Linked DNA regions of Aromatoleum petrolei. The main gene of each other region encodes a partner of the protein of the gene in region 2 in a complex. Links are inferred from orthologs where the notes say so. Each region holds a gene or a part of one and is shown on either strand. Other genes may lie near its edges.

The links.
Region 1: the proteins of obgE (region 2) and ybiB are in contact, whole or in part, in a crystal structure (PDB 8BFT), measured with the Escherichia coli proteins. The link is inferred for Aromatoleum petrolei from one-to-one orthologs.

What each region holds. Positions count from the first base shown.
Region 1 is NZ_CP059560.1:2,024,606-2,027,865, reverse strand. Bases 251-3,195 are described here. They hold ybiB (DNA-binding protein YbiB), read right to left. Parts: upstream 2,211-3,195; coding sequence 1,290-2,210; downstream 251-1,289. Other genes in these bases: ToN1_RS09255 (NAD(P)-dependent oxidoreductase), read left to right, coding at 3,144-3,195; ToN1_RS09260 (2-hydroxy-3-oxopropionate reductase), read left to right, coding at 2,260-3,144; ToN1_RS09270 (pirin family protein), read left to right, coding at 271-1,164. In the rest of the region: ToN1_RS09275 (FMN-dependent NADH-azoreductase), read left to right, coding at 1-173; more of ToN1_RS09255, read left to right, coding at 3,196-3,260.
Region 2 is NZ_CP059560.1:1,260,168-1,263,462, reverse strand. Bases 316-3,295 are described here. They hold obgE (GTPase ObgE), read right to left. Parts: upstream 2,414-3,295; coding sequence 1,217-2,413; downstream 316-1,216. Other genes in these bases: rplU (50S ribosomal protein L21), read right to left, coding at 2,787-3,098; rpmA (50S ribosomal protein L27), read right to left, coding at 2,501-2,764; proB (glutamate 5-kinase), read right to left, coding at 316-1,157. Also shown: ToN1_RS05730 (type II secretion system protein), read left to right, coding at 1-45; more of proB, read right to left, coding at 42-315. UniProt on the Escherichia coli protein: An essential GTPase which binds GTP, GDP and possibly (p)ppGpp with moderate affinity, with high nucleotide exchange rates and a fairly low GTP hydrolysis rate.

The DNA.
Region 1 (3,260 bases), 760 kb from region 2 along the record:
AGTATCGCGGCACCGACTGGGATTCGCAGGTGCCCTACCTCAAGATCGTGCTCGGCTTCCTCGGCATGACCGACATCACCTTCGTCTATGCCGAAGGACTCGCGATGGGGCCGGAGGCGGAACAACAGGCCTTCGCCGAGGCCCAACGCGACATCGAGGCCGCCTTCGCGTAAGCGACTCGCAGCCGTGCATACCCGGACGCCGGACGCATCGATCCGGCGCCGGAGGAATACAGAGAGCACCCCCGACCCCGACACGGAGGACCACACCATGTCCGTCACGCAACAGCAACGCAACAGTGAAGACGTCGCCCGCTCGCGCAGCGTCGAGCGTCTCGTGGCCGGGCAGGCCACGTCCGACGGCGCGGGCGTCAAGCTCACCCGCGTGCTCACGCAGCCGCTGCAGCGCCGCCTCGATCCCTTCCTGATGCTCGACGCCTTCGGCAGCAACGACCCGGGCGATTACATCGCCGGTTTCCCGGACCATCCGCACCGCGGCTTCGAAACCGTCACCTACATGATCGCCGGCCGCATGCGCCACCGCGACAGCGCGGGCCACGAGGGCCTGCTCGAGAACGGTGGCGTGCAGTGGATGACGGCCGGCAGCGGCGTGATCCACTCCGAGTTGCCCGAGCAGGAAGAGGGCGTGATGGAAGGCTTCCAGCTGTGGCTGAACCTGCCCGGCGGGGACAAGATGTGCGCGCCCTGGTATCGGGACTTCACCGCCGGCGATCTGCCGTCCTTCACGACCACGGCGGGCGCCGAGGTGACCGTGATCGCCGGCGAGAGCCACGGCGTTGCGGGCGCGGTGAGGCGCGAAGCGACCGCGCCGCTGTATCTCGACATCCACCTGCCGGCGGGCGCGCGTTTCGCGCAATCGCTGCCGGCCGGGCACAATGCTTTCATCTACGTGTATCGCGGCGCGGTCACGGTCGCCGGTACGCCGGTGGCGGTGCAACGCATGGCGATCTTCGCCAATGACGCCGCCGCCGATGGCGTCGTCATCGAAGCGGGCGAGGCGCCGGCGCGCGTGCTGCTGATCGCCGGCCGGCCGCTGGGCGAGCCGATCGCGCAGTACGGACCCTTCGTGATGAACACGCAGGCCGAGATCCACCAGGCACTCGCGGACTACCGGGACGGACGGTTCGCGCCGATTGCCGGCTGACCCGGAACCGTACTGCCCGATCTGCGCCCGACAGGAGAGGCTTCAACTACGGCGGGAGTCTCCCCTCCCTGGGCTTTCGTCGTGGTCGAGGTCTCGCCTGTCGGGCGCAGAGCTTACAGGTCGCGTCAGGCTTCGGTCGCGAGCCGCACGAGCAACGCGGCCTGATCGAGCACCGGTTGCGGCACGGGAACCTTGCCGGCCAGCATCGCCCGGATGAGCGCCGCGTTCTCTTCCACGCCCGGTGCATCCGGCAGCCCCTCCAGCGGCGGCGCGCCGCCTTCCTCCGCGGTCCACGCGAGTTCTGCGGCGCCATCGCGGAACGCCTGCATTGCCGGCCGGCGGCGCGGATTCGCGTAGGCTTCGCCTTCGGTGCCGCGCATCAGCATCGCCCGCCCGCCGTCCGCGACGAGGAACTCGTGCATGCGCTCGAGATACTCCGGGTGCGTCACCGCGACCACCCGCACGCTGCGGCCGATGCACGGGTCGACGAGCTTCGCCATCGTGTGCCCGCTGCCGCGCACGCCCAGGCGCAGGCGCAGGCTCAACAGGGCATCGAGCCCCGGCACTAGCTCGTCGAGGCGCAGGCAGGCGATGCGCTTTTCCGCGAGTTCGCGGTGCGCCTCGCCGACTCCGAGCGCCGGATGGATGCCGAGCGCCGCGAGCAATTCGAACGGACTCACGCGTGACTCGAAATCGTGCCGCCCCTGGATCAGCACCGGCACGCCTTCGCGTGCGAGCAGCAGCGCGACGAGCGGCATCAGGTTGGCCTGGCGGCGCGCGCCGTTGTAGGTCGGCAGGATCACGCAGCGCGGCCCCGGCGGCACCGCGACTTGAGCACAGCGGGCATCCATCGCGCGCTTGAAGCCCAGCAGCTCGTCGCGCGACTCGCTCTTGATGCGCAGCGACACGATGACGGCACCGAGCTCCAGGTCCGGCACCTTGCCGTCCAGCATGTCGCCGAAGAGCGCTTCCGCCTGGGCAGCGTCGAGATCGCGCGCGCCCTTGGCGCCACGGCCGATTTCCTTGATGATGGGGGCGTAGGTCATGGCGGCGATTATGCGTCGCCATGCGCGTTCCAGCCACAGGAGAATCGAAATGGAAGTCGGATTCGTCGGCCTCGGCCTGATGGGGCGCCCGATGGCGCTGAACCTGATGAAGGCCGGGCACAAGGTGCACGTATGGAGCCGTCGGCGCGAGTCGATGCAGCCGCTGCTCGACGCCGGCGCGGGCGACTGCGCGAGCGCGGCGGAGGTGGCGTCGCGTGTCGAGGTCGTCATCACGATGGTCGCGGATGCGCCCGACGTCGAGCACGTCGCGCTCGGCCCGCAGGGTGTGGCCGACGGGGCCCGCGCGGGCCTGATCTTCGTCGACATGAGCACCATCGCACCCGCCGCCGCGCAGGCCATCGCGGCGAAGCTCAAGGCGCGCGGCATCGAGATGCTGGACGCGCCGGTGTCGGGCGGCGAGATCGGCGCGATCAACGCGACCCTGACGATCATGGTCGGCGGCGACGCGGCCGCGTTCGAGCGCGTGAAGCCCGTCTTCGAGGCGATCGGCAAGACGGTGTCGCTGATCGGCGCGAGCGGTGCCGGCCAGGTCGCCAAGGCGTGCAACCAGATCCTCACCGGCGTCGGCGTCGCCGCGGTGGCCGAGGCGATGAACTTCGCGCAGAAGAGCGGGGTGGATGCCGCGAAGGTGCGTGAGGCGCTGCTCGGCGGCTTCGCCTATTCGCGCGTGCTGGAGAACCACGGCCAGCGCATGCTCGACCGCAACTTCAAGCCCGGCTTCAAGGCGTGGATGCACCAGAAGGACCTGCGCATCGTGATGGAAGAGGCGCACCGCCTCGGCCTCGCGCTGCCGACTTCCGCCGCGACCGCGCAGATGCTCAATGCGATGGTCGGCAGCGGCCTGGGCGAGAACGACTCGATCGCGATGCTGAAGCTCCTCGAGCGCATGAGCGGCGGGGAGGGCGACGACTGATGGAGGTCGGATTCGTCGGTCTGGGTGCGATGGGGCGCCCGATGGCGCAGCACCTGCAGCGCGCCGGCCACCGCCTGCACCTGTGGGCGCGGCGCCCCGAAAGCGTCGCATCCTTC
Region 2 (3,295 bases):
GTTCGTGGCGGAACGGGGGTATCCGTTCCGGCGTCAGGGGATTAGCGCAGCACCATGTTGTCGCGGTGGATCAGTTCGGGCTCGTCGATGTAGCCGAGAAGCTGTTCGAAGTCGCTGCTGGGTTTGCGCGCCACGCGACGACATTCCGTGCTGCTGTAATTGACCAGGCCGCGGCCGATTTCCTCTCCTGACTGCGTACGGCAGGCGACCGCCGAGCCACGCTCGAAATCGCCGCGTACTTCGATCACGCCCACCGACAGCAGGCTGCGCCCGCTGCGCAGCGCAGCCGCGGCGCCGTCGTCGATGACCAGATCGCCGGCAAGCTGCAGGTGGTCGGCGAGCCACTGCTTGCGCGCCTGTAGCGGCGAGCTGGTGGCGAATAGCAGGGTTCCGAGCGCCTCGCCTTGGCCAAGACGCACCAGCGCGTCGCGCTCGCTGCCGCTGGCGATGCAGGTATGGGCGCCGCTGCGGGCGGCGCGCTGGGCGGCGCGGATCTTCGTGATCATGCCGCCCTTGCTGATGCCGGTGCCGGCGCCACCGGCCATCGCCTCGTAGGCACGGTCCTCGGCGCGTCCTTCGGAAACCAGCGTCGCGGAGGGGTCCTGGCGCGGGTCGGCCGTATAGAGGCCCTTCTGGTCCGTGAGTATGATCAGTGCATCGGCTTCGATGAGATTAGCGACCAGCGCCCCCAGCGTGTCGTTGTCGCCGAACTTGATCTCGTCGGTGACGATGGTGTCGTTCTCGTTGATGATTGGCACGACGCCGAGTTCGAGCAGCGTCGTCAGCGTCGAGCGGGCGTTCAGGTAACGCTTGCGGTCGGCGAGATCGTCGTGCGTGAGCAGGATCTGGGCGGTGTGGATGCCGTGGCCCGAGAATGCCTCTTCGTACGCTTCGACGAGCCCCATCTGCCCGACCGCCGCGGCGGCCTGCAGCTTGTGCATTTCCTGCGGGCGCTTCGTCCAGCCCAGACGCTGCATGCCCGCAGCGATGGCGCCCGAGGACACCAGCACGACCTGCTTGCCGGAGTCGCGCAGGGCGGCGAACTGGCGCGCCCAGTCCGCCATCGCGGCTTTGTCGAGGCCAGTGCCGTTGTTGGTGACGAGGGCGCTGCCGACCTTGACCACCAGGCGGCGCGCATTGCGGATCTTGTTTCGCATGATCTGTGACGGCAAGCGTGGGCTAACGGGAAGGGGCCGGCACCAGGCCGGACTCGGGATCAGTTGCCGGACTTCTCCGGGCGGTCCGTCTCATCGCAGTCGTGTTCGTCTTCATCCTCGTCGTCCTCCTCGGCGAGGATGGCCTGCAGACGGGCCTGATAGGCTGCCTCGGCACGGGCCTCCGCCTCGGCGGCGAGGCGCGCTTCCTCGGCAGCGCGTGCGGCGCGTTCGGCGTCCGCCTGGGCGCGATCGGCGTCGAGGAAGTCCTGGATCGCGAAGACCAGCGGACGGACGCCATCGCCGGTGAGGGCGGAGATCTCGAAGTGGCGATCCACCGGGCCGTAGCCCTCGAGGAACGCGGCGATCCGCTCGGCGCGCTCTTCTTCCGGGATCAGGTCCAGCTTGTTCAGGGCGAGCCAGCGCGGCTTGTTGTACAGTGACTCGTCGTACTTGCGCAGTTCCTCGACGATCGCCTTGGCGTCATGAACGGGGTCGGCGTCCGGATCGAAGGGCGCGAGGTCAACGAGGTGCAGCAGCACGCGGGTGCGCTGCAGGTGGCGCAGGAACTGGTGGCCCAGTCCGTGGCCTTCGGCTGCACCCTCGATCAGGCCGGGGATGTCGGCGATGACGAAGCTGCGGTTCTCGTCGGTGCGCACCACGCCCAGGTTGGGCGCGAGCGTCGTGAACGGGTAGTCGGCGACCTTCGGTTTGGCGGCCGAGACGGAGCGGATGAAGGTCGACTTGCCGGCGTTGGGCATGCCCAGCAGGCCGACGTCGGCCAGCACCTTGAGTTCCAGGCGCAGCATGCGGCGCTCGCCTTCCTCGCCGAGGGTGCGCTTGCGCGGCGCGCGGTTCACGCTGGACTTGAAGTGCAGGTTGCCGAGGCCGCCCTTGCCGCCGCGGGCGATCAGTGCGCGCTTGCCATCGACATCGAGGTCGGCGATGAGTTCGCCGGTTTCAAAGTCGGTGATCACGGTGCCGACCGGCATGCGCAGCGTGATGTCCTCGCCGCTCTTGCCGTAGCAGTCCTTGTTGCCGCCGTTCTCGCCGCGCTGCGCGCGGTGCATGCGAGTGTAGCGGTAGTCGACCAGCGTGTTGAGGTTGCGGTCGCCGACCGCAAAAATGCTGCCACCGCGGCCGCCATCTCCGCCGTCGGGGCCGCCGCGCGGGATGAATTTTTCGCGGCGGAAGGAGGCCGATCCGTTGCCGCCGTCGCCGGCCATGACCTCGATGCGCGCTTCGTCAATGAACTTCATGTGCTGTGCAGTGCCGAGTTGTGCTTATGGCAAAAACAAAAAAGCCCTACCGCAAGGATAGGGCTTTTCGAACCTTGATGCCGGAACTCAGGCGGCTTCGGGCACGATCACGACCGTGCGGCGGCGCGAGGCGCCCTTCACGGTGAACTGCACGGTGCCGTCCTTCAGCGCGAACAGGGTGTGGTCCTTGCCGATGCCGACGTTCTCGCCCGGGTGGTATTCGGTGCCGCGCTGGCGAACGATGATGTTGCCTGCGAGCACGAACTGGCCGCCGTAGCGCTTCACGCCAAGTCGTTTCGATTCCGAGTCGCGGCCGTTACGGGAACTACCGCCAGCTTTTTTGTGTGCCATGACGAATTACCTCCTTGGCTAATCAGGCCGAGATCGCTTCGATGCGAAGCTCGGTGTAGTTCTGGCGATGGCCCTGGTGCTTCTGGTAGTGCTTGCGGCGGCGCATCTTGAAAATCTTGACCTTCTCGTGACGGCCGTGGGAAACCACGGTCGCCTTCACTGCGGCGCCGGAAACCACCGGGGTGCCGATCTTGACCGACTCGCCCTCGCCGACCATGAGAACCTGGTCGATGGTGATTTCGGAGCCCACGTCTGCCGGTATCTGTTCTACCTTGATCTTTTCGCCGGCGACGACGCGATACTGCTTGCCGCCGGTTTTTATCACCGCGTACATGGTGTTGCTCCAGTTGATGGGTTTGCAAAGGAATCGCGCACCTTACACGACGAGCAGGATTTTCGTCAAGAAAATCAGCGCTTAGGCGCAGGCTCCGGAACCTTGCCAAGGTATCTCCTCGGGTGCGGGTATTCCCCAATACTGACATTCGATCGAAGTGGAACTATGATTCGAATGTTGTCAGACAACTTTGGGGC